Regions from separate parts of the Paenibacillus sp. MB22_1 genome, predicted to be linked through region 1. Evidence: riboswitches for the same ligand, from Rfam matches in the RefSeq annotation. Region 1 holds a riboswitch; each other region holds the start of a gene.
What was found. A riboswitch is a leader RNA that binds a small molecule or an ion and turns the genes downstream of it on or off. The one in region 1 is predicted to bind cyclic di-AMP.

Region 1 (7,948 bases):
CTGATTGGAGTTATCTTTCAATTTGGTTTAATGCAAGCCATCTATTCGGCAGTTGCGTACCTATCCTTTCTCGAAGCCTGCAAACTTCCTTTACAAGTGGGCTTCTTAACTCAAAAGGTCCGGATCAGCACCAAACATTGCGAAGATATTCAAAAAGAAATGCTACGTTACCTGAACTGTTCTTCTATCATCCTTAAAGAACCTGGAAAAACAGAAGACGGAATAGGGATTTTGGAATGTAAATGCCACACGCTGGAAAGGCCGCGTCTAATCTCCCTTGTGCAACAATGTGACCGTGAAAGTGAAATTAAGTTTTACTGAATTTTTACAACCGTCCTCTAAGGAAAGGATTATGCCCGGTTTCTTTTTCCGACGGCATCGCACCGGGCCCCCCGTCCACTTCCAGCAGCGGTTGAACGACCAGCTTCACCGGTCACTCTCCACTCTCGAAGATCACCCGGTATAAGCTCGGCGCGGTCGCTTTCCGGCAGCCCCACCCCTTGCAACGCTTTTTCCAGGCCTGCTCTGTGATCTTTCCACAACCGGGACTCCGGCAGATCGTACGCGCAGGACAAAGCTCCCATGATCGAAGCCAGATTGACCTGCGTCCCCAGCGATTGGACGTAAAGTGCTCAAGGGCGTTGTACGCCATTGCATCGAGAAAGGACTCAGTCCAAAACCATCATCATGGATTCCACTCACACCCTTGCTGCATCCCGGAAACAAAAAATCACTGAAAGTACTCAGCAACGCTGTCAAGCATCTGTTCCGCGTTGTGGTAAAGATGTTCTAGTAAGCCACCATCCCACCCTACTTAGGGCTTGCTGAACGATTCTTTAACCGAAACTCATGGCTAGGCGACTGCGAGATAGCAGCGTAAAAATGAGGCAAAAAAGAACGCGGAGCCTGCGCTCCAGGTTCATCACCAGAAGTTGCAGCGTAATCACGGATTCACTTGTCTTTGCAAGGCGTGCTCGAATACAGCCAAGCCCGTACTTGCGCTTGCCTTCTCCGAACTTGCCTTCGATTGCGTTTCGTTCTCCGGTATCCTGTTTGGCCACTTGCCTATCTTCGCTTGTCGGGCCGTTTTTCGGCTTGCGTCCCAGTGCCGGTCCGCTGAGCCGAATCCCATGCTGTTTGCAGAATCTCCGGTTTTCGCGTGTGCGGTAGATCTGATCCGCTTGGACGACAGCCGGATAGAATCCCATGCGGCTGCGATACTTCTCGATCACGTCCATGAGCGTCGTGCTCTCGTTGAAGTTATCCCAAGATAGCCGATCAAGGAACGCGTAGCCCTTCGTCATGCTTACCGCGATCTTGGCTCCGAACTCGACGCGCGCCTTGGCTTTCCCGCGCACGATCGGCCTGACATGCGGCTGATGAATGCTGACGATCCGGTCTTCCATCTGGTGGGAACGCTCGTTGTACATGTGAAGCTGCTGACGGTACAGTTCGTGAATCACCAGCAGGTCGCGATAGGCTTTGCGGCCAAGTAGCGTGAGCGGTTGCGACTTGGCTTGCTCGGCGATGATGGAGAGGTTCCGTCCAACGTAACCGAGTTGCCTCCTGATCGCTTTGCGAATCACTTTCGGCCCCGGTCTGCGTTGCTTGGAAACGGCCAGAAACTGTTTGCGCGCTTTTTCTCGGTACGTGCGCGGTTTCGCCATTTGTCCGATGACCGGCTCATGCAGCGTATCGATGATCGCTTCGAGCTTCTCCCGCGCTTCATTCAACAGATTCAGATCGGTCGGATACGCCACATCCGCCGGCGCACAGGTGGCATCCACCAGCACGGTCCCTTGATTCGGCTGCTCAGGGGCTTCCCATTCTGCGGTCGATTTCGGATGCGCTTCGCAAACAAGTTTATTCGTTTCAGAAACCTCTGACTTTGTAGCCATCGACTCCACGGGAGACGCTGCTTCTGACGATGCGACTTGCGATTGTGCAAACATGGTTTGCTGCTCGACTTCTTCATCAGAGGCGCGCTTCTTCGAGCGCTTCCCTTGGCCTTTACCGCCGCCGGTCGCGTTGTTGCTGTCATCATCATCTTTCGTTTCCTTCGCACCTTCGGTGGCGACGATCTCATTCAACTCTGCCAGCACGTCCGTCAGACGCTTGCGGAAATGCGTCATCATGGAGTGATGGAACGGTGGCTTCATGACGAATCCAGGCAGACCAATGAAGTATTGCATGTAAGGATTTTCGCTGATCGACTCCAACGTTTCTCTGTCGGTCAGTTGCATTCGCTCCTGAATGATGAGCGCACCGAGCCCCATCCGAAGACTGATCGTTTGCTGGCCGCGAAAGGTGTCTTTGAAAAATTGACCGTATGTTTTCTCAGCCTCCGCCCACGGCACCAACCGCGCCAACTGGACCCAGCGATTGTCCTCGTCCAGCTTTCCGCCAAAGGGCAGAAAGAAATCGCCAGGCAGGATCAATTGATTATCGAGGTGCGCGGTCGGCTTAAACATCTTCGTCACTCCATCTGCAAAGGTTTTAGGTGGTTTTCAAGCATTTCCTTTGCATATGATTTCGACAAATGGGCCTTAAAATCCTTGTTGTTATGCGGTTTTTGTTGTTTTTTTTTAGTGTTCAGCAAGCCCTACTTAGGAATTGATGATGGATTCAAATTGCTCGATATTTTTCTTTGATCCGATGATAACCATAATGTCGCCTTCATTAAGCTGATCCATCGCGGTGGGAGCAATCAGGATGCCGCTATTGCGGTGGATCGCCACGATGCTGCAGCCAAAGCGTGCCCGCATATTGAGGTCACCTATGCTTTTATGGTTCAAGCAAGCGGGAACTTTCATTTCTACGATGCTGTATTCCTTCGACAGTTCAATATAATCCAGCAAATTTGGAGTAACCAGCTGATGGGCCACACGAACCCCCATGTCGCGTTCCGGATAAATCACCCGATCCACCCCCAGCTTCTCTAAAGCTCGACCGTGCAGAAGGGAGATCGCCTTGGCAACTACCGTTTGAATGCCCAGGTCTTTGAGGAGAATGGCCGTCAGGATGCTCATTTGAATATCGGTGCCAATCGCCACGATGCCGCAATCGAAATTGCGAACCCCCAGCGACTTCAGCACCTCTTCTTCTGTAGCATCGGCGACAACCGTATGCGTGAGCCGATCGCCAAATTCTTCCACGATCTCTTCATTCCGGTCGATGCCCAGAACCTCATACCCTAACTCCATCAGTTTCAAGGCCAGACTCGAGCCGAAGCGCCCCAAGCCGATGATCACAAACTGCTGCTTTTTCATTTTTGCCCGTTTTCCCCTTATCCAATAATGATTTTGCCTTCTGGATGGCGGTACAGCTCTTTTCCTTTCTTCGGACCAAGCGCATAAGCAAGCGTCAGCGGCCCGAGCCGACCGGCGAACATGGTGAAGCTGATGATAATTTTACCGATAACCGTCAGTTTCCCCGTCAATCCCATCGTCAATCCGACCGTGCCGAAAGCCGAAGTGGTTTCAAACAAAATCGATAGAAAGCTCGCGTCCTCCGTGGTAGACAATACCATTGCCACTGCTATGACAAGGAATAAGGCTAGCATCGTGATCGTAAGCGCCTTGAAGACCCGTTCCCCGGCCATCCGGAATCGGAACAGGACCAGGTCAGTCCTTCCGCGAATCATTGAGCCAACCGAGCCGATCAGAATCGTAAATGTGGTCGTTTTAATACCGCCCCCCGTCGAGCCTGGGGAGGCTCCAATAAACATCAGGATGATCATAAAGAATTGCGTTGCCTGCCGCAATGCCCCAATATCCAGCGTGTTGGCTCCCGCCGTACGCGGTGTCACCGATTGGAAAAACGAACCCCAGATCTTGCCGCTCCAACTGAGTTGAGCAAGCGTCTTCGAGTTCGTGAACTCAAAGATGAAAATGACTATCGCCCCGATCACAATCAGCGCCAACGTCATCGTCAATACCACCCTCGAATGCAACGACAGCTTCCGCCGCTTTCGCAACTCAAATACGTCAGACAGTACAATAAATCCGATCCCTCCCGAGACGATCAGAAACATCGCAACAAAGTTCACGATCGGATCAGCAACGTACTTCGTGAAGCTTTGATATCCACCAAACAAGTCAAACCCGGCGTTATTGAACATTGAGACCGCGTGCCAAACTCCAAAATACAGCGCCCGACCAATCGGCATATCAAATGACCAGCGGATCGCAAACATCACCGCCGCACTGGATTCAATAAGGAGCGAATATAACAAAACTTTGCGGATTAAGCGTACGATTCCTTCAACAGAGTTTTGGTTCATCGCTTCTTGGAGGATGAGTCGGTCTTTTAACGATATTTTTCGTTTCAGGACAAGGGAAAACAAAGTGGCCATGGTCATAAACCCAAGCCCTCCAATCTGGATTAGGAGGATGATCACGACTTGTCCAAATGTTGAAAAATAGGTGCCGGTATCGACTACGACCAACCCCGTAACACAAGTTGCTGAAGTAGCCGTGAACAATGCGTCGACAAACGGAAGGGGTTCCCCGGTTGTGCTGGAAATTGGCAACATGAGCAGCAACGCCCCCAGCAAAATAATGAGCGCAAAGCCGATCACCAATATCTGCGGCGGAGAAAGGTTGATTTTCCTGGAATGCAATGCGTTCACCTCATCGTCGTTCTGAAAAAGAACAAAAGAAAAAAAGCACTGGAAATCCAATGCCTTTCGGTGTTTGGTTCCTGATGCACAGGCCTACGAGGTTAGCTGACGGATTCGGACATGCCCAGTTGCCCTATTCGCGGACGCTTCATCCTCCCATATATGAAGTTGAAGCTCCGGGAAATTCACCCCAAAATATATGGTTCCCCCGTTTTCATTACGAAATTCGGCCAATCTTTTCAATTGTTTTCATTCATTTTTGTCAAATGGATTATATCCTTTATTGCGTCTCGCCACAAAGCTCTATTTTCAAGAAAAAGACCAGAAAAAGACGAAATAAGGAATTGTGCAGATCAACTTCGCCCCCAATCTAAATGATGCGTAGACTTGCCAAAGTTATTGCCGTTTCTCGTCATTTTTACTTTTCGTCTGGCGGGTAATTTTGTATTGACTATAATAAAGTACATTGTTTACTTGCAATTAATGGATTTTTCCAGCGTTGCTAAGCTGGAAGGCCAGCAAAAGACGAAGGAAGCCCCTGTATGCGTCGGAAAAGGATTCCCCTGGATGTATAAAAAGATGGTTCGTTCGCCACTTTATCTCGAACGTGGGACCCAGTCAGTAGCTGTTCTCGTCATGGAGAAGCCAAAAGTGCGAATTCTACCGTCAGTTCAAGGTCTTCGTGTTTACATCAGAATATATCCGAAGAAGAATTACTCGACCTTGCAAAGAAAAAAATGGAAAGGCAAATTCGTCTGACTTACCTTAAGGGCTTTATGCGTGAGGTCGATATCTACAATTTGGCAGAACCGCTGTATCGACACCATCCCGAGTTATGGCATCGGATGGAGACCAAACATCATTTTGTTTTGCATCAGGATGCGTTACGAAATGTAAGTATCCATGTCCAATTAACTAATACAGGAAGATACAAGTTAAAGCCTGGTCACCATTCCAGAAGATAATTGTGTTTTCGAAGACGTTGTCCTTCTGCAATACGTCTTCAACTAAAATATCCGTATCCGTTCAACCGGAGGTGGAGTGGTAATGAAAGCGGCAGAATTCATGTCAACTCCAGTCTATACAGTTTCAAGAAGCTTTCATTTACACCTAAAAAAGTCCCGTTCTCCTTAAGACAAGGAAATCGGGACTTGCACTCAGACTTTAAATCTTCCAACTAACGCTTTCAGGGAATCTGACATTTCGTTAAGCTGGAGAGCGGTTTGGAACATTTCACGACTTGTGGCCGCCTGCTCTTCAGTCATAGCTGAGACCTCTTCAGCGAACGAGGCGGTCTCTTCAGTAATCCTCGTGATCTCTCTAATAGAACCTTCGATCGCTTTGCTCCCGACAGACATTTGCCCCACAGAAGAAGCAACATCCATAACTTGAACACTCAAACTGTCCACTTCGTTCGTAATAGTCTGGAAAGAATCTCCAGCTTTCAACATGGCTTGAATCCCGTCCTTGACGCCACGACTGTTCTCTTCTAGCTTTTGGACCAGTCCGTTTATTCCGTTTAACATCACTTCGATAGTTTCATGAATTTCACGAGTCGAATACGCCGCCTGATCTGCCAGTTTGCGGATTTCTCCGGCTACGACGGCAAAACCTTGGCCTTGATCGCCAGCGCGCGCCGCCTCAATAGCAGCGTTCAGTGACAGCAAATTGGTCTGGGTGGAGACCTCCTGAATATATGTAACGACATCCCGTATTTTCTCGGACAACGATGCCAGTTCTAGAGCTGAAGCTTGAATGTCGGAAAATGTTTCTTCCATCTTGCTTATTTTTTTCGCAGTATCACGCATCTCACCGGCACTTCTCGTAGCGACGGATTGTGCTCGTTTAGCAAGTTTGGAAGCATCGACTGACGTCACAGCAACCTGTTCCAGTCCAGATACCATTTGTTGCAAGATCGCAGACATCTCTTGCGCCTGTGAGACTTGGTGCTCTGCCCCCTGCGCTACGCGTCTAACTGATTCAGATATTTGATCGGCGGAATTGGCTCCCTCTTCTGCACCAGCCTTCAATATGGATGAGGATCGTTCCAATTCCAGAGTGTTGCCTTGTATATCAGTGATCATATTTTGGAGACTGGATAACATTAAATTGGTTTGATCCGCCAAATCTTTTGTTTCATCTTTGGTTTTTACTGTAATTCGTTTTGTCAGGTTGCCACCGGAAGAAGCGATTTCAGCAATCGCTTTTTCTACTTTACGTACGTTCTTGGTTGTTAGTGTACCTGTAAAGATGGCAGAGATTACAGATACGATGAGAATTATAAAGAAAGAACCGTACAGTTGTAACCGGAGTTGACCATTTTTCTTTTCAAGATCCGCTACTCTCTTCATCGTAAGCTGCTTTTCCATGGAACGAAATGACGAAAGCTGCTCACGTATGGAATCCATAGCCTCTTTCCCCGGGTCGTTCTGAAAAAACTGCTGAATGCCTTTGTTGTCATTGGCCTTTTTTAATGTAATTGCTTCCTCGCCTGAGCTTTGAATCCAGTGTTCGACATTTTCACGAATAGCTTTCAAATTCTCTTGTTGGTCAGGATTATCTGCAACAAGCTGATAGAGGGCATCATAATGCCTCTGCCAGTTAACTTTGCCATTGGTGTAAGGTTCCAGATATTTGTTTTCACCGGTTATAACAAATCCTCTTTGACCAGTTTCCATATCCACCAAATCCTTCTCGATGGACTGGGCAAGACTATGTACCTGCATGTCATGATCCGTAATCAATCGCGTCTCTCTCTCAAAAGAAGATAGTTGTTGAATTACGCTGATAAGAGCAAAGACAAAAAAAATGACAACCACGAGAAAGCCAAGCCCAATCTTGTTCTGTATACGGTTAAAACGAATGAATAGATTTTTCATAAATAATAGATTTCCCCTTGATGTAAAGTAGAATTCAGATCAGGACATTGTGAAATATTGAACAGCCTCTTTGCCATTCTCAGCTTCCGCTATTACTTCAAAACCACTTTCCTTTACAATCTCTTTCAGCATCATCCTCATAAACGCTGTATCATCAGCAATCCATTATTTTGAACATAAAATCCTCCTTATGCAAGGTTATTCCAAAGGTTTATTGATTTAAATCACATTATACACGAAAACAACATCGGGTTCATATTTCCTAAAAGTAGTACTCATAATCTCCAATCAACTGCAATAACAGATCGGACTTTGAAAGCCAACTATTGAGAGAAAGTCATCGAGTGTGCTCAGCTGTAATGCTCGACGATTTCTAAATAAGGGTAGCCTGGTTCATTGTTTTGAGGCACCATAATCCGTGATCGATAACTTAATCTCAAAAGTCACA
Region 2 (7,948 bases), 340 kb from region 1:
TCTGAGGCTGGTGAAGATCTACAGCGCAAACCAGACCGCCATCTGGAACCAAATCTATCTGGCGTTGATCGCGTACAGCTTGGTGCTGTTGATCAAGTTAGAGATGCAAACGGATCTAAGCTTATGGCAGATCTTGAAACGCATGCGCTTATATGCTGAGCGATCGTGGGAAGAGTTTCAACAAGCTGTGTTACGACCGCCGTCTCGGCCATCCAAAGGCCGGCGTAAGAAAGGGCGGCCAGGAAGGCCGAGAAAACATCCGTTGAAGCTCAAGAGCGTCAAGATGGTACTAGAGTAACCGAACGATTCATCTACTAATTTTTGGTAACATGACTACACTTCACGTCCTGTTACCCTTTTAGCACATTGGCGGGAAATAGAAATGGAAAATTTTAATACAATAAGCTGATATAACTAATATTAACAATTAATTAAATACCATGTCACTTTAGATGCAAGGCTAGTGCCTCTATCAACTTTTTGCTACTCGTTTATCGTAGCATTTAATTGTGTCGTTACTATGTGGATTTAATGTGATGTTAAATATTTTGCTTCACCTATCTCATGCCTGCTCGCGTCCTAATCTCTTAATTTCGTTCTATTCTATCAGTGCTACGAATAAAAATAGATTAGTACTAAAACGAAGAGAAGGGGGAGACCAATGACGCGAACCAAATTGAGAGTGATCGGCCTGTCAGTGTTTCTATCATCTTTTTTAATTTCCCTAAAAGTCATCCCGGCGTACATTGAACTAAACGAACCTAAAGTTGGCACCTTACCTGAAAAAAGTCAGGTTCTGATGGTAAAAGAAGAAAAGATCATTATTCAAAAATCAAGTAAGACAATAAAAGCAGAGAAGCCAAATCCAATCGCTTCCTTGAAAAATTCAGCGGTGACCCCAACTGCGAAAAGGATGGTTCAAAAGCCGAAGCAATCGGAGCAACCACGAGTGCTGATTTACCATACCCATAATCGTGAATCTTGGTTGCCAGAACTTCAAGGTAAAACCGATCCCAATGAGGCCTTTGATTCCAAAATAAACGTTACTTTATTGGGAAAGGATCTATCCAATAAATTAAAAGTAAAAGGTATGAGTGTGATCCAATCTGCTGAAGATTATCCAAGTAAAATAAATAAATTTGACTACGCAAAATCTTACGCCTATTCAAAGGCTACATTGAGCAAGGAGCTCTTTAAACATAAATCCATTGAATATGTATTTGATATACATCGAGATTCGGAATCAAAAAGCAAAACAACCATACTGTACAACAATGTGAATTACGCTCAGTTATATTTTGTTGTTGGACGGGATAATCCCAATTGGAAACAAATCAAGAAATTTGCAGCCCGGCTACAAAATAAATTAAATGAAAAAATACCTGGAATCTCCAAGGGGATTTACCAAAAGGATCACTCCAGCGGGAATGGACAATATAATCAATCACTTGCCGAATATAGCGCGCTTATTATTGAAATCGGCGGTGTTGAAAATGCATTAGAAGAAAATTATCGTACGATATCGATTTTGGCTGATGCGATTCATGAAATTTGGCATGAAGATCATAACTCAGCCATTTAAGAAACATGATCGGATAATGCTCTACTGACCTCGGGCCGATGGACAAGCTTCATGTAAATATTTTGAATATGGGAACTTCATGATTCAAAGTTTTGATACATTCCTGAGCAAAAACTCCTGCCTAAATGGCAGGAGTTTTTGCTTACAGTTTCAGTAATTTAGCATTGATGGCTACAATGACGGTGCTTAAAGACATCAGGATGGCGCCAACTGCAGGATCGAGAACAATGCCAAACGGCAATAGAACACCTGCAGCAAGTGGGATGGCAACGATGTTATAACCAGTCGCCCACCATAAGTTTTGCATCATTTTACGATAGGTCACCCTGGAAAGCTTAATGATATTGACGACGTCTTGCGGATTGCTCTTGATAAGCACGACGTCAGCAGTCTCAATCGCAACATCAGTACCGGCACCGATCGCGATCCCTAAATCTGCCTTGGCAAGCGCTGGAGCATCGTTAACCCCATCACCGGTCATCGCTGTACGCAAACCTTCTTTTGCTTGAATCTGGTCGATTTTATCCGACTTTTGATGGGGGAGAACCTCGGCGAAGATTTCATCCAAGCCTAGCTGCTTGCCGACATATTGGGCCACCTTCTGGTTATCCCCCGTTAACATGATGGATTTAACCCCCATATCATTTAGTTCTTGAACGGCATCTTTGGCAGTGTCTCGGATCATATCTGCCAGTGCGATCATCCCTGCCACTTGACCATCAACGAGGATAAAGACAACGGTTTTACCCTCTTGCGACCATTGATTAAAGCGTTCCTCATCAAATGAAAGGCGCTTCTCCTTTACGTATACAGGACTTACCCCCATAATTTCCTTGCCGTCCACAATCCCTTGAAGGCCACTGCCCGGGAGTGCTTTGAAGTCAGTCACTTCTTTAAGTTGAATCCCTTTTTCCTTTGCAGCTTTTGTAATGCCTCTGGCGATTGGATGCTCGGAATGTGTCTCCACGCTTGCTGCATAGGTAAGAAGTTCCGTCTCGGAGGACGCGTTACCGAGATGGATATTTGTAATCCCGAATTCCCCTTTAGTTAAAGTTCCTGTTTTATCAAACACAATGGCTTGGATATTCCGCGCACCTTCAAATGCGGTTCGGTTGCGTATCAGGAGTCCGTTCTTTGCGGCAAGCGATGTCGAAGTTGCAATGACAAGTGGAGCGGCGAGCCCTAACGCATGTGGACATGCAATTATCAGCACGGTAACCATACGTTCCAAAGCAAAAGAGATCGGATACCCTAGTGTAATCCATGCGGCAAAGGTGAGAATCCCTACCACCAAGGCACCATAAAAGAGCCACTTAGCGGCACGGTTCGCCAGATCCTGAGCTCGGGACTTGGAAGCCTGGGCTTCTTGAACGAGTGCAATTACTTGCGATAGGTATGTCTCTTTGCCTACGCTCTGAACGGAAATCTTGACAGAGCCCTGACCGTTAATGGAGCCGCCAATAACTTGGTCGCCTACTTGCTTGGCATTCGGTACGGATTCGCCGGTTAGCATCGACTCATCAATCAAGGTTTCGCCTTCAGTAATCTGACCGTCGATCGGAACTTTTTCCCCCGGTTTGACGAGTACGATATCGCCTTTTTTAAGTTCAGTGACATCGATTTCGATAATCTCGCCTTTTTCTTTTACCAAATGTGCATCGGAAGGCATAAGTTTGGCGAGCTCCTCTAAAGCTTTAGAGGCCCCCATGATGGACTTCATCTCAATCCAATGCCCGAGCAGCATAATGTCGATTAATGTAGCAAGCTCCCAGAAAAAATCGGTTGTGGTGAGACCGAAAGTAGAGCTTGTACTATATACATACGCAACAACGATGGCGAGACAGATGAGAGTCATCATTCCAGGGTTTTTAGCGGAAAGCTCATCCTTAAGGCCTTTAATAAAAGGCCAGCCCCCATAGAAGAACACAAACGAGGACAATAGAAAAAGAAGGTACGTATCCCCTGGAAATCGCCAGTTTACGCCCATAAACATTTGAATCATTGGGGAAATGATCAGGATCGGAATCGTGACAATTAAGGAAATATAGAAACGCTTTTTAAAATTTTCAACCATATGCCCATGATGTCTGGAATGATCATGTCCGCCAGCGTGCATGCCATGGTTTACATGTCGGTGCTCATCATGCTGATGATGGTGCTCGTGTTCATCATGTTGTAAATGTTGGTGTTCGTTGGGTTCGTGGTGTAGTTCTTTATGTTGATGTTCAGAGGAATGTTGGGAATGATCGCTTTGATCATGTTTATGATTGTTATTCATGATCTTGCTCCTTCGCATTTTTATTTATTTTTAAGTAATTAATTTAACCTTTTTTGATATTTTTAATCACCTTCCGGTTCTTATTCCAACATCAACGTATTGTAGAAGAGAGGAAGAGAAAAATAAGCAGTTGCTAAGGACATATTCACTATGTAAGAAGGGAAGCTAAATAATTAAAATATTGTAACCCTACAAATTGTAGTATAAATATGGTACATTATAATGTCAATTTTCGGCGCGGTTTTATTTTATAAAAAATCATTTAGTTCGACATTTCAAATAACTCTCGAAAGCCTTTAGCAAGTGATTTAAGCCATTCATATCACGGTTTTTGTACTTCTAAAAAAATAAGGATTGACAAAATAACAGAAAATAGACTACATTATGTAGGGTTACAAAAAATTAATTTTTGCCGAATTTCTTAACAGAAAACGGGGGAACCACTTTTGGGTGAATTATTCTTTTCGTAAAAAAGAATATAGGGAACCTTCTACCGAACCCTCAGCTAACTCCGTAGGCATCGAAGGGAGACTACATATTTGAAAAAACTGATCTTATCGGCATTAGGTGCAGCACTTATTTTTTCAGCAAGCGCTACCAGTTCCTTTGCTAGTTCGGTCAAACTTGAAAATGAAGTGGATAAAGTCGTGGGGACGCCTTACCTGTATGGAGGTACAACAGTAGCTGGTTTTGATTGCTCGGGTTTTATTTTATATATTTTTGATAAGTTCAAATTGGATTTGCCTCGTACGTCAAAAAGCCAGGCAAAAGAGGGAACTCCGGTGGATCAGGACAATCTTCGAGCTGGAGACTTGGTATTTTTTAATACGGATGGGAAGGGGATTTCTCATGCAGGCATCTATATCGGCGACAATAAGTTTGCACACTCTTCAAGTAGTAAAGGTGTAAGAATAAGCAGTTTGTCAGAATCTTATTATAAAAATCGGTATGTTACTGCAAGACGTGTTGTGAGTGAGCAGAGTTACCTTAAAATGATTGGTGAAGAATAACCTTTAAAAGGACAAGCTATAGTTATGGGCTTGTCCTTCTATTTTTCGAATATGATCATCCAAAGAGGACGATCATATTCATAATTTGACCAAAGAAGATTTATTAACTACAATGTGTAGTATGTTAGACTTACAGCAGTTGTTGATTCTGGTCCAAGATAGGACTTTAAGAGTCAATTTTGGATGAAAGGGTGTAAGCATGTCTGTTAAACGTATGTATTTAAACGAGGAGGGGCTAAATCGCTTTTTTGGTTCTCTAGAAGCTCAAATCATGGAGATTATTTGGGAACATAATAGAATAACCATTAAAGAAGTGCAGTCTCTTCTGGATGATGATTTATCTTTCAATGCCGTGATGACGGTGATGAATCGCTTGATTGAAAAAGGGCATCTGAAGAAAGCAACTATAGGGAAGGGAAGAGCAAGACAGAGTTATTTTGAACCTGTACAAAGCAAGGAAGAATTTATTACCGAACAAACGAAAACTGTTACCGTAGGTTTAATTAACGACTATGGGAACTTGATGGTAAATCATATGGTTGATGCGATGCAGCAGGCCGATCCTCAGTTGATGAAGTTATTAGAATCACGTTTAAATGAATGGAAAAAAAATCGCCATGATAACCATTAAAAAGCATTCGATTATTTTTTACTTGATGATCGTCCTTGGTTTGCTCTTTTGGAGTCATATGGCATTTTATGTTCTGCATGAAATTTGGGGTTATTCCATTCAATGGGGAATATTGGAATATTGTCTTTCCGCTCTTGGAGAGACCACAATGATACACCAGTTCATATTAATAGGATTGAATATCATCATTTTATATAGCTTTCTGTCATTTTTTTACATTCTATTCAAACAAGTGTATCTTGAAATACAGTGGAATAAAGAAGTCCAATTCAAATCGGATATTTTGTTGACGGAAGCAATAAACAAAAAATATCAAAGATTTAATGGGAAAATAATAGTTATTAAAGACCATTCATTATTCGCTTTAACTTATGGCCTGAATCCGTGATAAAGGTTCTTTGAAAATTAAAGATAATTGAAGGAAAAAGCACCTCCGGTAAAGAAATTAAAAGAAAATCATAACTTTTCCAATTTCACCTGAGAGGTGCTCTATGAAGATCCAATTTGTCCGCTCGAAAGAGTTAATTCTCTCTACTCACGCCGGTCTTGCAACCGTTGGCGCTTTGCTTGCGCATACTGGACTTAGAAAGCGCCTGAATCATACAAAGATCAAAAGTATGAAAACACCGATTCATTCCCACGCCGATGTCATGAAGAGCTATCTGGGCCTGCTCTGCCAAGGCAAGAGCGACTTTGACCATATTGAGCCGTTTCGAAAAGACGATGTATTCACAATCTGCCTTCAGCTCCAAAAAGTCCCCTCCAGCCCGACTCTTCGCCAGCGTCTTGACGCCGCAGCACAGACGCCGGAATGGAACCGGATTTTACTTGAGGAATCCGCTGATCTCATTCGCAAGGTAAAGGCTCCATTAACAGGGCTGACAGCAGGTGAAAAGGCTTATGCGCCGCTGGATATCGACGTATCTCCTTTCGACAATTCCGGCACAAAGAAAGAAGGCGTATCTCGTACTTACAAAGGGACTGACGGCTATGCTCCCATCTTTGCCTACCTGGGCCAAGAAGGCTATGGCGTTAATGTGGAACTGCGTGAGGGCAGTGTGCATTGCCAGAAGGGAACAGCCGCATTTTTAGAACAGAGCATCGCATACGCCAAACGTGCAACGGACCTGCCGCTGCTCATTCGCATGGACGCTGGAAACGACAGCGCCGAAAATTTGCATGTTTGTCATCGCGAGAAAGCCGACTATATCATCAAGGCCAATCTCCGCAGAGAACCGAAGGAAATGTGGCTGCGCATTGCGGAAACGACGGGAATCGCCTGCCAGCAGCGCGAAGGAAAAGTCGAATATATCGGCGCGATAGAATTTCGCGAAAAGGGATTCGACCGCCCCCTTCGCCAAGTGTTCCACGTCATTCATCGAACGATTGATCGGGATCGACAAGTGTTGCTGTTCCCGGAAATTGAAGTGAGCGTCTATTGGACGTCGCTTCGCTGTGCCCCGTCACGAGTGATTGAGCTTTACCGCGATCATGGGACAAGTGAGCAATTCCACAGCGAAATCAAAACCGATTTGGATTTGGAGCGTCTGCCTGCAGGAAAATTCGCAACGAATGATCTCGTACTGCATGCCGGCTTGTTTGCCTATAACCTTCTTCGAATCATCGGCCAGGAGAGTCTGCGTGAGCATGACTCGCCGATTCGAAACAACGTGCAGCGTCGCCGTATTCGTACGGTTATCCAGAATATTATTTACATGGCGGCAAGATTGGTTCGACATGCGCGAGGTATTCGATTCAATTTCGGCTGCAACAGTCCGTGGTTTCCCGTTATCCGTCGTATTTACTGTGCCTTTACCTGACAGGATGGAATGTTATAGGGGTCAATAAGGCCTTGTCAGCCAAGGTCTGTTTGATCATGCGCTCCATCAGAGTGCGATCTCATTAAACAGTTTGTCAGCGTCAAAAATCGCACATTTTACAATAACAACCAGATTTTCAATCGAGCAATACAAAGCGTCACGGATTCAGGTTATGGATTTATTCGACCGAGAATTGTTATTTCCACCAAAATGCTGGAATGTTTTGATCAAGAAGAAATTACAGCGGTATTGCTACATGAATACGCTCATCTGAAAAGATTCGATCCTCTTCGTTCGTTAATCATAAATATCATAAAGAATAGTCTTCCTTTTGTACCGATCTTTAAAAAAATGCATCATTTTATTCATGTATGGATGGAGATTGATGCCGATCAATATGCCATGAGACACATGGGGTCACCATATGCTTTGGGCAGTGTATTATATAAATGTGCGAGTTCAAATCATCAACGATTCCCCATTGGGGTTGGATTTGCGGATGATCCCATCAATTACCGGATACAAAAATTAATTGAACCGAGTTCTCATATCAAAGTTCCAATACTGGATATTCCCCCTATGGTTATATCTTTTAGTGTATTCATCACATTTAGTGTCATAATGTTA
Region 3 (7,948 bases), 140 kb from region 1:
CGTAGCGCAGGAACACGAAGCTGAACAGCAGTCCGATAAAGGTTAATTCGATCGGGCGCGAAATGACCGGATAAATCGGATACAACGTGTGGCCAAACGCCCAGATTAAGGTCGACAGCAGGCAGGCGATAAAGGTGCTGCGGAACATTTTCTTCAGCATTGGGATCCCGAACAAGCGATACACCGCTTCTTCTCCGATCCCTGCCACCCAAGCCAGCAGCGGAAACAATAGCGGGTACACCATGTTGTAAGGCGATTGCGTCGCATCGGTCGTGGACCAGGTATGAATCGTTTGCTCTAAAATGAAGAAAACAACGGATTGAACGCCTAACAGGATCAATGCCCAGGCATACCCGTCAGCCACGGAGGTCAGGATGGAACGGCCGTACCCTTCTTCCCGTGATCGCGCCCACAAGTTGATGCCGTTCTTCCGCCACAGTCCATCGCCGCCCACCAGCGAGAAGTACACGGAAGCGGCGAGGAACAACGTCACCAGACCTTGGAAGAAGAGGCCAAAGATGAGCACGCCGGATTCAAGACCGTCTTTTTGGAACACGGGGATCATGTTGATCGTTCCAATCGTGGATAGCACGAAGTAAGCCGAAGCCAGGAAAATACCCCGCTTAAACGAGGTATGGGCCCGCGTCAGCGCGCTGTAGACGATCGCCAGAATCGCCAGCACGAACGTCAACAGGGCGTATCCGGCATAGGTGAGCCAGCTGGCGATTTTCGTCTGTCCGGCGACGTAGTCCTGATGAGCCTGCGGTACGGTAAAATAGCTCTCCAACGAGGAAACCTTGCCGTATTCGAAGCTGAGCTTGATTTCCGCTTGCGATTCGCCTAACGTGTAGCCATTGATATGGTAGAGGAGGCCCACATCCCCTTCACCGGAGGCCAGCTCCAGATCGCTTGGTTTAAATCCAAAGGCGTTCAGGTAAGGCTGTGCCAGCTCTTCTTTCTCCGCTAACGTTAAATCCCCCTCCCATGCCTTCATGGAATCGGTGGTTTCCGATCCTACATCAAGCATCATCTGCTTGGTGGCGTTGCTGGAGGAACTGATCTCCTCGAAGCCGACGACTTGACCGGTGGTCATATGGACATCCACGGTCACGGCGCTTAACGATTCGGTGGGGTCCGTGTAACGGACACGAAATACGTCATATGGAAATTGCTTGTCATACGTTTTTAAGTATGGGGCGAGCAGATCGGCTTTGGTTAAGTAACCAAACAGATCGGAACGCGTTTCGTATGTAATCAATGCTTTATCCTTCGTGGGATTCGGCAGGTCGATCCCAAGTACGGATTGGACAAATTCACTTGCATGGGCAGCTGCTTCCGGTTTGCTGATCACCTCATTTGCTTGCTGCAGCTGCAAGGACTCCGAATCGGTGGTCGGAAACAGTTGAACGGCGACGAACACAATGAATCCTAGGGCGGCCAGCAGCCACAGATTTTTGGTCTTCATCCTGCGGCGGCCATTTGACGTCAAAGGGGAACTCACTCGCAAAACTCCTTTGTTATTAAGTTGAATGAAATCGGGAACACGTACTCTTCTTATATTATGAGGTATGTTTTTCCCTCAAGTACGTCAAAGTAAAGATAACACAGCTATCCCCCCTGCGCCAGACGGAGGGCAAAATTGACGAGAAACGGCAAAAACTTCGGCAAGTCTACGCATCATTTAGATTGGGGGCGAACTTAATCTGCACAATCCCTGATTTCGTCCTTTTCTGGTCTTTTTCTTGAAAATAGAGCTTTGTGGCGGGACGGAATAAGGGATATAATCCATTTGACGAAAAATGATTGAAAACAATTGAAAAGATTGGCCGAATTTCGCAACGAAAACGGGGGAACCGTATATTTTGGGGTGAATTTCACGGAGCTTCAACTCCCAGCAAGGGGATATGTTCCGCGAATAGGGCAACTGGGCATGTCCGAATCCGTCAGCTAACCTCGTAGGCCTGTGCATCAGGAACCAAACACCGAAAGGCATTGGATTTCCAGTGCTTTTTTTCTTTTGTGTTTTTTTCAGAACGATGATGAGGTGAACGCGTTGCATACCAAGAAAATTAACCTTTCTCCGCCGCAGATATTGGTGACTGGGTTTGCGATCATTATTTTGCTGGGTGCGCTACTGCTCATGCTGCCGATTTCCAGTACGACCGGGGAAACACTCCCGTTCGTCGACGCACTGTTCACGGCTACTTCAGCAACCTGTGTTACGGGGTTGGTCGTGGTTGATACCGGGACCTATTTTTCAACCTTTGGACAAGTCGTGATCGTCCTGCTGATCCAGATTGGGGGGCTTGGGTTTATGACCATGGCCACTTTGTTCTCCCTTGTCCTGAAACGAAAAATATCGCTAAAAGACCGTCTCATCCTCCAAGAAGCGATGAACCAAAACTCTGTGGAAGGAATCGTACGGTTAATCCGCAAAGTTCTGTTGTATTCGCTCGTTATTGAATCCAGTGCGGCGCTGATGTTTGCGATTCGATGGTCATTCGATATGCCGATTGGTAGGGCGCTGTATTTCGGAGTTTGGCACGCGGTCTCGATGTTCAATAATGCAGGGTTTGACCTGTTTGGTGAATATCAAAGCTTCACGAAGTACGTTGCTGATCCGATCGTGAACTTCGTTGCGATGTTTCTGATCGTCTCGGGCGGGATCGGATTTATCGTACTGTCCGACGTATTCGAGTTTCGGAAGCGGCGGAAGCTGTCGTTGCATTCGAAGGTGGTATTGTCGATGACGTCGGTGCTGATCGTGATCGGGGCGTTAGTCATTTTCATCTTTGAGTTCACGAACTCGCGTACGCTTGCTCAGCTCAGTTGGAGCGGCAAGATCTGGGGTTCGTTTTTCCAATCGGTGACGCCGCGTACGGCGGGAGCCAACACGCTGGATATTGGGTCATTACGGCAGGCAACGCAATTCTTCATGATCATCCTGATGTTTATCGGGGCCTCCCCAGGCTCTACGGGGGGCGGAATTAAGACGACCACATTTACGATTCTGGTCGGCTCGGTTGGTTCGATGATTCGCGGAAGGACTGACCTAGTCCTGTTCAGGTACCGGATGGCCGGGGAACGGGTCTTTAAGGCGCTTACGATCACGATGCTTGCCTTATTCCTGGTCTTAGCAGTGGCAATGGTATTGTCTACCACGGAGGACGCGAGCTTTTTATCGATTTTGTTTGAAACCACTTCGGCTTTCGGCACGGTCGGACTTACGATGGGGTTGACGGGGAAACTAACGGTTATCGGTAAAATTATCATCAGCTTCACCATGTTCGCCGGTCGGCTCGGGCCGCTGACGCTTGCTTATGCGCTCGGTCCGAAGAAAGGAAAAGAGCTGTACCGCCATCCAGAAGGCAAAATCATTATTGGATAAGGGGAAAACGGGCAAAAATGAAAAAGCAGCAGTTTGTGATCATCGGCTTGGGGCGCTTCGGCTCGAGTCTGGCCTTGGAATTGATGGAGTTAGGATATGAGGTTCTGGGCATCGACCGGAATGAAGAGATCGTGGAAGAACTTAGCGATCGGCTCACGCATACGGTTGTCGCCGATGCTACAGAAGAAGAGGTGCTGAAGTCGCTGGGGGTTCGTAATTTCGATTGCGGGATCGTAGCGATTGGCACCGACATTCAAATGAGCATCCTGGCAGCTATTCTCCTCAAAGATCTTGGCATTAAAACGGTAGTTGCCAAAGCGATCTCGCTTCTGCACGGCCGAGCTCTGGAGAAGCTGGGGGTGGATCGGGTGATTTATCCAGAACGCGACATGGGGGTTCGTGTGGCCCATCAGCTGGTTACTCCAAATTTGCTGGATTATATTGAACTGTCGAAGGAATACAGCATCGTAGAAATGAAAGTTCCCACTTGCTTGAACCATAAAAGCATAGGTGACCTCAATATGCGGGCACGCTTTGGCTGCAGCATCGTGGCGATTCACCGCAATGGCGGTATTTTGGTTGCTCCCACTGCGATGGATCAGTTAAATGAAGGCGACATTATGGTTATTATAGGAGCAAAGAAAAATATCGAGCAATTTGAATCAATCATCAATCCTTAATAAGATGGTAAGATGGCTTACTAGCATGGAACGGAGAGAAGTATGGAACAACAGGCCATTTGGGCTTTAATCATTTTTTTGCTGACCTACGCACTCATTATATCTGAGAAAATTCACCGAACGGTGCTGGCTATGGCTGGTGCGGCGTTCATGATAATCTTTGGCATCCTTGATCAGGAGAGCGCAGTGCATCATATTGATTTTAATACGCTGGGACTCTTGATCGGGATGATGATCATCGTGAATACGACAGCCAAGACCGGTTTATTCACGTACATCGGCATATGGACGGCCAAGCTGGCCAAAGGCAATCCGATCACTCTGCTGTGGTTGCTGGCGCTGATCACCGCGATAGGTTCGGCATTCCTGGATAACGTAACGACCATTATTTTGATGGTCCCGGTGGCATTTAGCATTACGCGGAGGTTGAGGGTTCAGGCGTTCCCTTACCTCTTTTCTATGATTCTTGCCACGAATATCGGCGGGACGGCGACTTTAATCGGAGACCCTCCCAACATTATGATTGGCAGCGCCGTGAAGGAACTGACCTTCGTAGCCTTCATGCAAAATTTGACGCCAGTCGTGTTGATCATTTTGGCAGTGATTCTGCCGCTTGTGATCGTGATCTTCCGCAAAGAGTTGAAAAAGGCTTATGCTCATCAACAGAGCTTGATGGAGATCAGTCTGGAGGGCTTGATTACGGAGAAAAAGCTGCTCACCCAATGCCTGATCGCCTTGGGGTTGACCTTGTTGGGCTTTTTCCTTCATCAATACATACATCTGGAAACGGCTACTATTGCGCTGGCTGGCGCCTTCTTGCTGCTGCTCATGACCGGCGAGCACGTGATGGAACAAGCCTTCCGTTCGGTGGAATGGCCCACCATCTTCTTTTTCGTGGGTTTGTTCGTATTGGTCGGAGGGTTGGTTGAAACGGGAATCATTACGAGAGTGGCCGAAGAGGTGATGCGCCTGACTGGAGGCGATCCGCTAACCACCTCGATGCTGATCCTCTGGCTGAGTGCTTTGGCGTCGGCGTTTATCGACAATATTCCGCTGGTGGCGACGATGATTCCGATGATCCAAGACATGGGCGGAATGGGGATTCAGCACCTGGAGCCGCTATGGTGGAGCCTATCGCTTGGCGCTTGTCTCGGTGGAAACGGAACATTAATCGGAGCCAGCGCCAATTTGATCGCTGCTGGGATGTCCGCCAAGGAAGGGGAACCGATCAGCTTCCTAAAATATTTGAAATACGGGCTGCCGCTGATGATCGTCACCATTTTGATCTCCAGCCTCTACGTTTATTTGCGATACTTCATTTAAAATAGACAAGCTGCCGCTAATCCAGGTTTTAGCCTGAAGGAGCGGCAGCTTTTTTGGTGTAACGAATAGCTGTTTAGGTTCGGGTGGATCATGGTGGCGTTAGAGCGGCAATTCTTTCACGAGGGTTTCGCGGATTTGCGTGATCCATTCCTTCGTTTCGCTCGTCAGCTCCGATTTGTCGCCATATACGAGACAGGTTTCGCGCCGTGTCTGGGCCAGTTCTGGAATCGGCACGGTCAGCAGGCCGTTATCCCGCAGCAGCGGCATACGCAGGTACGATTTGGGCAATAGCGCGGCTGCTTTACAGATCGGCAGCAGGCGGACGATCGCTTCAAACGAATCGATTTCCATGCGAATATCGGGCACGATGCTGTAGCGTCCAAACAGGTCGTCGATCAGCCGGCGATACCAAGTTCCCTTGGAAAATACGATCATCGGCCGACCGTTCAGATCGTCCATGATCAGACGGCGCTTCTGCCCGGCGGCGGCTAGCTCATGCCCTTTGGGAACGACCAACTCGAGGTGGTCTTTGAACAGCGGCAAGCATTTCAAGCCCGTCTCGTTCACCAGGGAGGCCACGACGCCGAAGTCCACTCTCTTCTCGCGGACATAAGAGACGATTTCATGGGTTTTGCCGGTAACGAGCTTCAATTCGATATCTGGAAACTTCTCCATTAATGAGGTCACGAGCGGCGGCAGGGTGGTTTGGATCGTCGTCAGGCTGGCGCCTAACGTGACGATACGGCGCTCCGCTGCCTTGATTCGGGACACGGTCTGCAGGAAGTTCTGGTGGCGTTGCCGCTGTTCCAGCGCATATTGGTAAGCTTCCTGCCCGACGCGGGTCAGCTCGAGTCTTTTCCCTTTGCGGTGAAACAGGGAGACCCCCCACTCCTCCTCCAACTTGGCGATTTTCCGCGAAAGGGCGGGCTGGGACAGGTTTAACAGCTTGGATGCTTTGTTCAAACTGGATTGCTCCACGACGGTGGTGAACACCAGCAACTCTTCCAGCATGGGTTACCTCCTTTTTCTGGGTGAAGGACAAGATTCGACAGGTTAGCTTATGCGAATTTGTTATAATGATTAATAAATATATTGCAATTCCATTATAAGATAAAAAGGAGTAACATGAAAAGTGACACAAGTTGTTCACAAGTAACTGGAGGTACAAAGGGGTTTTACCGACTGCGGTGTGGTATTTATCATATTCAACCTCCGCGCCCCCGTAAGGTCGAATCTTGAGTGAAATTGCGCAAGTTGAAACGGATGATGGAATGAGAAAGGGGTATACGCATTTATGAAAGGGTTTTATTCCAGAAAACTGCACTCGCTGCTGGGCGTCATTCCGCTGGGATTTTTCCTGCTGGAGCACATGATCACCAACTTTTCGGCGGTGGAAGGCGGGAGCGAAGGCTTTAGGGAAGCTGTCGCGTTCCTGAACAGCCTGCCGCTCGTCTTGGTTTTGGAGATTTTTGGGATCTGGCTGCCGCTCTTGTATCACGGGGTTTACGGGCTTTATATTGCGTTTCAGGCGAAGCCGAACAATCGGCGGTTCCCAACCGAGCGCAACCTGCGTTATTTGTTGCAGCGGATTACCGGCGTTATCGCGTTTGTGTTCGTGATCTGGCACGTGGTGGAGACCCGTGTACAGGTAGCGCTGGGCAATGTGGAGCATGAGGAATTGGGCGGCTTGATGCATGAGATCGTCAGCAACCCGCTTCTCTTCACGTTGTATATCATTGGGGTCGTGTCGGCGGCCTTCCACTTTACGAATGGATTGTGGTCGTTCCTCGTCAGCTGGGGCGTGACAGTCGGCCCGCGGTCGCAACGTGTGTCCTCCTATATTTGCATGGGCTTGTTCGCGATCGTTGCTATCATGTTCGTGTGGTCGCTGATCGCATTCCGCGGCTCGGAATTCCAAGCCGAAGGCACTGCCTTGCTGGAGACGGCAAAGGCTTGGATGGCTTAGGCTTTGTTCGTAGATGACTCGTTTGAAGTAACGCTCACAAAACTAAGCGAATGCTTCCGGTGCAAGTTTTGTACGAAGCATTTCCGTTGAAGTATCGCTCACAAAACTTTTAGGAGTTGAAAGCAAATGGCTAAACAAAGCTTAATCGTCGTTGGCGGCGGCTTGGCCGGCTTGATGGCTACGATCAAATCAGCCGAAGCAGGCGTGCCGGTACAGCTGTTTTCCCTTGTGCCGGTAAAACGTTCCCACTCGGTGTGCGCGCAAGGCGGCATTAACGGGGCCGTGAATACGAAAGGCGAAGGCGACTCGCCTTGGGAGCATTTTGACGATACCGTATACGGCGGGGATTTCCTGGCCAACCAACCGCCGGTGAAGGCGATGTGCGAAGCTGCACCTGGCATCATTCACTTGATGGACCGGATGGGCGTCATGTTCAACCGCACGCCGGAGGGGCTGCTTGATTTCCGCCGGTTCGGCGGGACGAAGCATCACCGCACGGCGTTTGCCGGAGCAACGACCGGACAACAGCTGCTGTACGCGCTGGATGAGCAGGTACGCCGTCATGAAGCGGCCGGCCTGGTCACGAAATAT
Region 4 (7,948 bases), 1.4 Mb from region 1:
CGGAAGATGTCCGCTTTGACCTGGGTGGATTTTGGCCAAGACGAGGCTTTGATGGAAGGGCTGCGCATTCATTTATATTCAACGTTGAACCGGTTAAGCTACGGGCTCACCGTATCGAACCCGATGCTGCAGGATATCAAGAGAATGTATCCCTACATGTTTGATATGGTGATTTATGCGACGAGAGAGTTAAGTGAAGGGTACCCCTTCACCATTCCTGAAGAGGAGGTCGCTTATTTGACGCTGCATTTTCAGGCCGCTGTGGAACGGCTGAGCCAGCCGGCTGAGGTAAGGAAGCGAATCGTGACTGTCTGCCATATGGGGGTGGGCATGTCGCAGATCTTGCGCAGCAAGCTGGAGCGGAAGTTCCCCGAACTGCATGTATTGGATTCCGTTCGGAAAGCCGATCTCCCCGGGTATTTGGCTCACCATTCGGTTGACTTTATCATCTCCACAATTCCTTTGGAGAATGTGAACGTCCCCTATATCACGGTATCCCCGCTGCTGGAGACTGGCGAAACGCAGAAGATCGCCGACTTCATCGGCAAGCTGGACCAAGAATCCGGTCACGCCGAACACGCTGGCTCGATTCTGGGCATGTACACGCAGCCTTCGCTCATCTTCCCGCGCCTGACCATCGGCCATCGATTCGAGCTGATCGAGCTGTTAGGGAACGAGCTCGCCAAGCAGGGGTTCGTTGAGCCGGATTACGCGCATCAGGCTTTGCTGCGGGAACGGCTCTCGTCCACGACCATCGGCGGCGGCATCGCAATCCCCCATGGCGATCCGAAGCTGATTCGCACCTCGCGGATCGCTGTTGCCACCCTGGAAGAGCCGTTGGAATGGCAGGAAGAGAAGGTGTCCGTCGTATTTATGCTGGCGCTTGCCCCGCAGGAGCAAGAGATGACGAAAAAACTGTTCCAGCGCCTGTCCTTGCTAAGCGAACAGCCTTCAACCGTTGAGCGGCTCGTGCAGGCACGGACTCCCGAGGAGCTGCTCAATTGCTTATAGGGAAAAAAATCAGTTTTTCCGCAACTTCCGGTAATATAAAGTTCTTTTCCGCCGTTCCTTTTGCGATAAGATGAGTCATGTAAACGATTTCGATCTTTGATTACAGGAGGAAACATCCATGAAACTACTGGCGATTACCTCATGTCCCAACGGGATTGCCCATACGTACATGGCGGCGGAAAATCTGCAAAAAGCCGCCGACAAGCTAGGTATTGCCATGAAGGTCGAGACCCAAGGCTCGATCGGAGTGGAAAACGAATTCACGGAGGAAGATATCCGCCAAGCGGACGGCATCATCATCGCGGCCGACAAAACGGTAGACAAACGCCGGTTCGTCGGCAAGAAGCTGCTCGTTGTTGGTGTGCAGGAAGGCATACGGAACCCCGAGGCGCTGATCCAACAGATGATTCGCGGAGAAGTGCCGGTATACCAAGGACAGGATAACAATGAAGGTACGCCGGCCAAACAGACTGGCGCCAAGCAGCAAAACGCCTTTTATCGCCACCTGATGAGCGGTGTCTCGTATATGATTCCGTTTATCGTCGTGGGCGGTCTCTTGATCGCCATCGCTCTCTCGATCGGCGGCGTACCTACTCCGGGCGGCCTGCAAATTCCAGAAGACTCGTTCTGGAAAACCATCGAGAAGCTGGGATCTGCGTCCTTTACGTTTATGGTACCGGTGCTAGCCGGGTTCATCGCGTTCAGTATCGCCGACCGGCCGGGTCTCGCTCCCGGGATCATCGGCGGTTACATCGCCGCCAATGGCAGCTTCTACGGAAGTGAAGCCGGTGCCGGCTTCATCGGCGGGATCATCGCCGGTTTCCTGGCGGGTTACGTTGCACTTTGGATCAAGAAGTGGAAGGTGCCGAAAGCGATCAATCCAATCATGCCAATCATCATCATCCCGGTTCTCTCTTCGCTGATCGTAGGTCTCGCCTTCATTTACCTGCTTGGCGGCCCGATCGCCCAAGTGTTTGAATGGCTGACCAACTGGCTTGCCAGCATGCAAGGAGCCAGCTCGATTCTGCTGGCCTTGATTCTGGGCGCCATGATCTCCTTCGACATGGGTGGTCCGGTTAACAAGGTAGCGTTCATGTTCGGCTCCGCGATGATCGCGGAGGGGAACTATCAAATCATGGGTCCGATCGCCGTTGCGATCTGTATTCCGCCGATCGGTCTGGGCCTGGCAACGTTCTTGTTCAAACGCAAGTTCCATAATGCCGAACGGGAATCCGGCAAAGCCGCCTTTACGATGGGCTTGTTCGGGATCACCGAAGGTGCGATTCCGTTCGCATCGCAAGACCCACTGCGCGTTATTCCCAGCATCATGGTCGGCTCGATGACAGGTTCCGTCATCGCCATGCTGGGCGGCGTCGGCGACCGCGTAGCTCACGGCGGTCCAATCGTTGCCGTACTTGGCGCCGTTGACAATGTCCTCATGTTCTTCGTGGCCGTCATCGCGGGTTCCATCGTTACGGCCTTAATGATCAAATTGCTGAAGAAAGAACAGGTCGAGCCTCAGCTCGCCGAAGCGAGCGCTGCGGACGAGGCGGCTCCAGCCATGGAAACGCCACGTGCGGAGAACGTCCGCCCGGTAAGCGTGCCGGCTGCCGAAGCTCAAAGCACAGTTCGCAAGCTGACGGATATCATCAGTTTGGATCTGATTGAGCCTTCCCTGTCCGCGTCAACACGGGACGGGATCATCGACGAAATGATTGCAAAGCTGAACGCTGAAGGTGTGCTGACCTCCTCTGCTGAGTTCAAGCAGGCGATTCTGAAGCGCGAGCAAGAAAGCTCTACCGGGATCGGCATGAACGTCGCCGTACCGCACGGGAAGTCGGTGGCGGTGCTGAAGCCAAGAGTCGTATTCGGGATCAAGCCGGAAGGCGTGGATTGGAGCAGCGCGGACGGAACGCCCGCTAAGTTGATCTTTATGATCGCTGTCCCTGCCGAAAACAAAGGCAATGAGCATTTAAAAATTCTGCAAATGCTGTCCCGCAAGCTGATGGATGACGCATTCCGCGAACAGCTGCTGCAGGTGAAAACCAAACAGGAAGCTTATCAGCTGCTGGATCAAATTCAATAATTAAACTAAGGTCCCCCGAGCCGTTGCGACGGCTTCGGGGGAATTTGCTTATTTTTGCAAATGATAAGGTACAGTCGCAATGACGATATCTTTCTTGTTAAACAAATAAGCTCTAAGCAACAAGCTCGACTGATTATGCAAAATATTCTGCCACCAGTGCCGAGGAATAAACTGAGGAATCAGGACGGTAATGTGATCGGTCTCCGCCGTTTTCCATTCCACGGTATCAATGAACTTCATCAGCGGCCGGATAATGCTGCGGAAGCTGGAGCGCAGCGTAATGAGCCGAACCCCCGGATTCCATTCCTCCCACTTCTTCTCCATCCGTTCGATGTCCTCATCATCAAATCCGACATACACCGCAACAACGTTATCCGTCAGCGATTTGGCGTAGCTTAACGAGTTCATCACGACACGGGTAACGCCCGCCACCGGCACGACGATCGTGCTGCCCTTTATGCAAGGTTTGTCTTTATCGATGTCAATCCGAAGCTGGTCGGCGATATTGATATAATGTCGATGGATCTGGTAGAAAATAAACATCACGAGCGGCAAGAAGATGAATACGAACCAGACATGTGAAAACTTCGTGATGATGAAGATGAGCGTAATGCCCAGCGTCGTCAGCATGCCAATCGTGTTAATCGTAAGCCGGAACACCCAACCTTGCGGCTTGCGCTTGATCCAGCGCACCATCATCCCCAGCTGGGACAAGGTGAACGGAATAAATACCCCAACCGCATAGAGCGGAATCAGGCTTTCCGTGTCGCCGTGGAATCCAAGAACCAGCAGCGCCGAGGCTACGCCCAGGAAGATAATTCCGTTTGAAAAGCCAAGCCGGTCACCGCGCACCATAAACGCATGCGGCATGTATTTATCTTTGGCGAGCATAAACGCCAGCAGCGGGAAGGCCGAATAAGCCGTATTGGCTGCCAGAAACAGGATTAACGCTGTAATGCCCTGGATCAAGTAGTACAAGATCCCGCGCCCAAAGGTCGATTCAGCGATTTGAGATATTACGGTGGCCTTCGGATCCGGAGCAATTCCGTACCAATAGGCCAGCGCACTAATACCGATAAACATGGTGCAGAGAATGACACCCATCATCACCAGCGTGGTTGCGGCATTCCGCTCCGCCGGCGGCTTGAAGTTCGGAATGGCGTTGGACACCGCCTCAACCCCCGTTAAGGCCGAGCACCCCGAACTGAACGCCTTGAGCAGCAGGAACAAGCTGACGTTGGATACGGCCGTCCCGAACTCCGGTGCGCTGGCATGAATCCCGCCAGTCCAATACTTGTAGAGTCCCGACACAATCAGGACGAAGATGGAGGCCACAAATAGATATACCGGAACCGCCAGCATTGAAGCCGATTCCGTGACCCCACGCAGGTTCATGATGGTCAGTATAGTAATCATCAGGAGGGCGATCAGCACCCGCTGATCATGCAGCATAGGGAATGCGGATGTTATGGCATCTGTACCGGCTGACGAACTTACAGCTACCGTCAGTATATAATCAACAAGCAGCGAGCCGCCGGCCAGCAGTCCGGTTGACCGCCCCAGGTTATCCATCGCCACGATATAGGCCCCGCCCCCGGTCGGATAGGAGAAAATCGTCTGGCGGTACGACAGAATCAGAATCAACAGAAGCCCAAGTACCGCAAACGAGATCGGGATCGAATACCAGAGCGCGGAAAATCCCGCCGCCATCAGGACGATCAAAATCTGCTCCGTACCGTATGCCACGGAGGACAACGCGTCCGACGACAATACGGCCAATGCCTTAAGTTTGCTTAGCTTTTCTCCTTCAATTTCGGTACTTTTCATCGGTCTGCCGATCAGTACCCGCTTCAGTTTGCTTACCATGATGAAATCCTCTTTTCATTCTCAAAATAGCCTTCAATCCTGATCCGCTCGTAGTCCTTTAGGCTTCCCATTCCTGCAGCGAACAACACAAAAAGGCCGCAGGAAAGTTGGACCTTCCCGCAGCCGCTTTAAAAAGTTCAAGCAGATCACTGCGACAATTCCCTCTTTCGGACGCTTACGGAGTTAGCTGACGGATTCGGGCACGAAAGCAGCCCTACGCAGTTTGGCCAAGTTGGCCAAATCAAGCGATTCACCCCGGAAACCCGCCCTTTTGGACGCGTTTCATTGGTTCCCCCGTTTCTTTCTGAAATAAAGAAAGAACTCAGCGATCAGGTATTTTCGCCATATCAAATTGCTACGGATGAATCATACTCCCCGCCTCAAGAAGTGTAAAGATGAGGAAAAGGCGAATGGGTCGGAAAATGGGATCGACCTTGTTCGAGGAAGCGCATACATCATCCTCTTGCATTCATTTTTGAGGGCAGGCTTGAATTATCGAAGCATACATGCAAAAAACACCGTAAGGGACGACATCCAGTCGCTTCCTACGGTGTTCTGATCTCAAACCGATACAGGTTTAAAACGAGAGTCCTCTCAACTTCTTATCCAGCAGCTCGAACGCCAGCTGCAGCCGATCTTCCGGCACCTCGCTATAGCGATCTCCGATACTGATTTCAAAGGTACTTCCCCCATCTGCCTTCTCCTTGACGAAAGAGGTTAAGCCAACCCCGGTTTCCCGATATACCTCAATCAGCACGGGCTCCAATCGATCCTTGGGAACGTCCGAATGAACATGGAACATGTTCGACACCGGGATCGCCGGGACGGTCTTCATCCGATGACATTGATTAAACAGACTGGAGAGCTCCTGCGCTTGCCGATAATACATCCCCATCTTTCCTATGCGCTGCTCATAGTAGTAATCCGCACTCAGAAAATAAGGATACAAGCTGATGAGATCCCCGCCATGGCGTCTTTTCCACACCTTAGATTCCTTCGTCAGCTCCGGATCCCCTGCCAATATGGCTCCGGCGATTCCGCCGATGCCTTTGTAGAACGAGATATAGACGCTGTCGAACAGGGCGCAAACCTCTGCGGCGGTTTTTTCGTAGTAAGGCAACACTTCGAACAGTCGGGCTCCGTCCAGATGTAGCTTAATGCCCCGCTCCTGGCAGTAGGCGGAAATGGCTTCAAGCTCCGCGAACGGCGGCAGCTGACCGCCGATTTCGCGCTGCGGCAGCTCCAGCAGCAGGCACGAGACATCCTCCGGCAGTTGCCGAACGTCCTCCATCTCAATCAGCCGATCCTTATCCGCCAGGAGAATCGGCTCCAGCCCGTGCAGTTCCTTTAATCCGTCTTCCTCATGAATTTCCAAATGGCATAAAGGATGATAGGCCACACGTTTCGATCCTTTGCGGTCGCACCAAATCCGTAAAGCAATTTGCTGCGCCATCGTGCCGCTCGGAAAAAATACAGCCGACTCCTTGCCGAGCACCGCAGCCATTTTCCTTTCGAAGGCTTCCAGCGCTTGTCCTGTACCGTACATGTCGCTGTCTACCCCGCCGCTGATCTCGGCAAAAGCCTGCTTCAGCACCTCTACATTCCGTTTTCCGTGGCCCACCACTTGATAAACCGTCCGGTCAAAGGCCGCCTTCAGTGTCCGCCTATCCAGTACCCCATCATTTCCATACATGCTCCTCACCGCTCCTCTCCCACGCTGTCTGTCTAATTTCAGTATGATCATGCTTATTATAGCGCCATTTGAAGCAGGAATCGATGATTTGGATGGATTGGGCGGTATAGGTCTTGAAAGCCTCCTTACAGAATTATCCCTTTCGTTCAGAAGGAAGGAAGAAAAAGGACGTCTGTAAAAATCAGACGCCCTTTCTAATGCCGTATTGATGGATTATAGCTTAAACACGTTCGTCAATCCGTTCATATTCTCGGACAGTTCGACCAACTTACAGGAGGTCTTCTCGATATCACCGAAGATCCGTTCCTGCGTACCAAGCTGATCTTGGATATCGCCGGACACTTGCAAGCCAGACTCGATCGTGGTGTTCACATCCTCCAGCGTTGCAGTCATTTCCTCCAGCGCTGCGGCTTGGGTGGTAACCCCATCGGAAATATCGTTCAACATGGCGAAGGTGTTCTCCATATTGTCCATGATTTGCTCGATATTGATCTTCACGTTCTCCGATTGCGTTACGCCCTGCTGAACCTTCTCTTCCGTCTGGGCAACCGCAGATACCACACTGCCGGTACGAACGGTCATATCTTCAACCAAGCTGCTGATTTCCTGCAGGGAGCGGTTCGTATCCTCGGCTAATTTCCGGATTTGTCCGGCTACCACCGCGAACCCTCTGCCCTCTTCCCCGGCCCGGGCCGCTTCAATCGCGGCGTTAAGGGATAACAGGTGAGTCTGTTCGGAAATTTGTTGAATAATGCTGACAACCTCGGTAATTTTCTGACTCTGTTCCTCAAGCCCAAGTACCTCACTGTTGACGTGCTTCGTATTCACCGCCAGCTCACTAATCGCCTCAACGATCGATTCCACCGAACGCTTCCCGCCTTCTGCGGAATTCATCACCAATTGGGCCCGCTCGGCAATTTGGTTAGCAAGTTCTGCTGTCGTCTGCGAATGGTTCGTAATCTCCGAAATGGCAATGGCCGTTTGCTTCATGCTTTCCGCGTTTTGAGTAAATACGTTCAGCAAATCCTTGATACCCTTGTTGATTCCGTGCATCTGCCCATTCGCCTGCTCAATGATGCGGTTTAACTCTTCCGAAGACAGCGTCACTCGTTCGGAGGAGGATTGGATGGATGCGATCAAATGCTTCAAGTTATCTCTGGCCTTCTGAAGCGAGAAGATCATTTGCCCGGCTTCCCCTTGCTGAAACGTATGTATTTGCGTCGATAGATCGTTATCGGCCATAGAATTAGCGAGCTTCGCGCCTTCTTTAAGCGGACGAACTAGAAAAGCTT

Region 2: another riboswitch for cyclic di-AMP. It lies ahead of ACL02P_RS11600 (C40 family peptidase); the one in region 1 lies ahead of ACL02P_RS13265 (TrkH family potassium uptake protein).
Region 3: another riboswitch for cyclic di-AMP. It lies ahead of ACL02P_RS12570 (TrkH family potassium uptake protein); the one in region 1 lies ahead of ACL02P_RS13265 (TrkH family potassium uptake protein).
Region 4: another riboswitch for cyclic di-AMP. It lies ahead of ACL02P_RS19735 (APC family permease); the one in region 1 lies ahead of ACL02P_RS13265 (TrkH family potassium uptake protein).

The regions. Positions count from the first base shown of each region.
Region 1 covers NZ_JBLADV010000002.1:336,701-344,648, forward strand. Annotated here, with positions in the region: gene ACL02P_RS13250 (YitT family protein) at 1-321, shown strand, start outside; gene ACL02P_RS13255 (IS5-like element ISPaen2 family transposase) at 837-2,471, opposite strand; gene ACL02P_RS13260 (potassium channel family protein) at 2,607-3,269, opposite strand; gene ACL02P_RS13265 (TrkH family potassium uptake protein) at 3,287-4,630, opposite strand; cyclic di-AMP (ydaO/yuaA leader) riboswitch at 4,697-4,863, opposite strand; gene ACL02P_RS13270 (hypothetical protein) at 5,009-5,380, shown strand; gene ACL02P_RS13275 (methyl-accepting chemotaxis protein) at 5,779-7,500, opposite strand; gene ACL02P_RS13280 (Ger(x)C family spore germination C-terminal domain-containing protein) at 7,894-7,948, opposite strand, start outside.
Region 2 covers NZ_JBLADV010000002.1:1,400-9,347, reverse strand. Annotated here, with positions in the region: gene ACL02P_RS11615 (IS4 family transposase) at 1-298, shown strand, start outside; gene spoIIP (stage II sporulation protein P) at 662-1,582, shown strand; gene ACL02P_RS11605 (heavy metal translocating P-type ATPase) at 1,725-3,860, opposite strand; cyclic di-AMP (ydaO/yuaA leader) riboswitch at 4,261-4,395, shown strand; gene ACL02P_RS11600 (C40 family peptidase) at 4,400-4,870, shown strand; gene ACL02P_RS11595 (BlaI/MecI/CopY family transcriptional regulator) at 5,070-5,501, shown strand; gene ACL02P_RS11590 (IS1380 family transposase) at 5,993-7,321, shown strand; gene ACL02P_RS11585 (M56 family metallopeptidase) at 7,403-7,948, shown strand, end outside.
Region 3 covers NZ_JBLADV010000002.1:195,507-203,454, reverse strand. Annotated here, with positions in the region: gene ACL02P_RS12575 (CPBP family intramembrane glutamic endopeptidase) at 1-1,465, opposite strand, end outside; cyclic di-AMP (ydaO/yuaA leader) riboswitch at 1,815-1,977, shown strand; gene ACL02P_RS12570 (TrkH family potassium uptake protein) at 2,045-3,388, shown strand; gene ACL02P_RS12565 (potassium channel family protein) at 3,406-4,068, shown strand; gene ACL02P_RS12560 (ArsB/NhaD family transporter) at 4,111-5,391, shown strand; gene ACL02P_RS12555 (LysR family transcriptional regulator) at 5,491-6,402, opposite strand; gene ACL02P_RS12550 (succinate dehydrogenase cytochrome b558 subunit) at 6,686-7,357, shown strand; gene sdhA (succinate dehydrogenase flavoprotein subunit) at 7,484-7,948, shown strand, end outside.
Region 4 covers NZ_JBLADV010000002.1:1,697,423-1,705,370, reverse strand. Annotated here, with positions in the region: gene ACL02P_RS19745 (BglG family transcription antiterminator) at 1-1,011, shown strand, start outside; gene ACL02P_RS19740 (fructose-specific PTS transporter subunit EIIC) at 1,130-3,097, shown strand; gene ACL02P_RS19735 (APC family permease) at 3,146-4,963, opposite strand; cyclic di-AMP (ydaO/yuaA leader) riboswitch at 5,121-5,301, opposite strand; gene ACL02P_RS19730 (threonine aldolase family protein) at 5,541-6,656, opposite strand; gene ACL02P_RS19725 (methyl-accepting chemotaxis protein) at 6,870-7,948, opposite strand, start outside.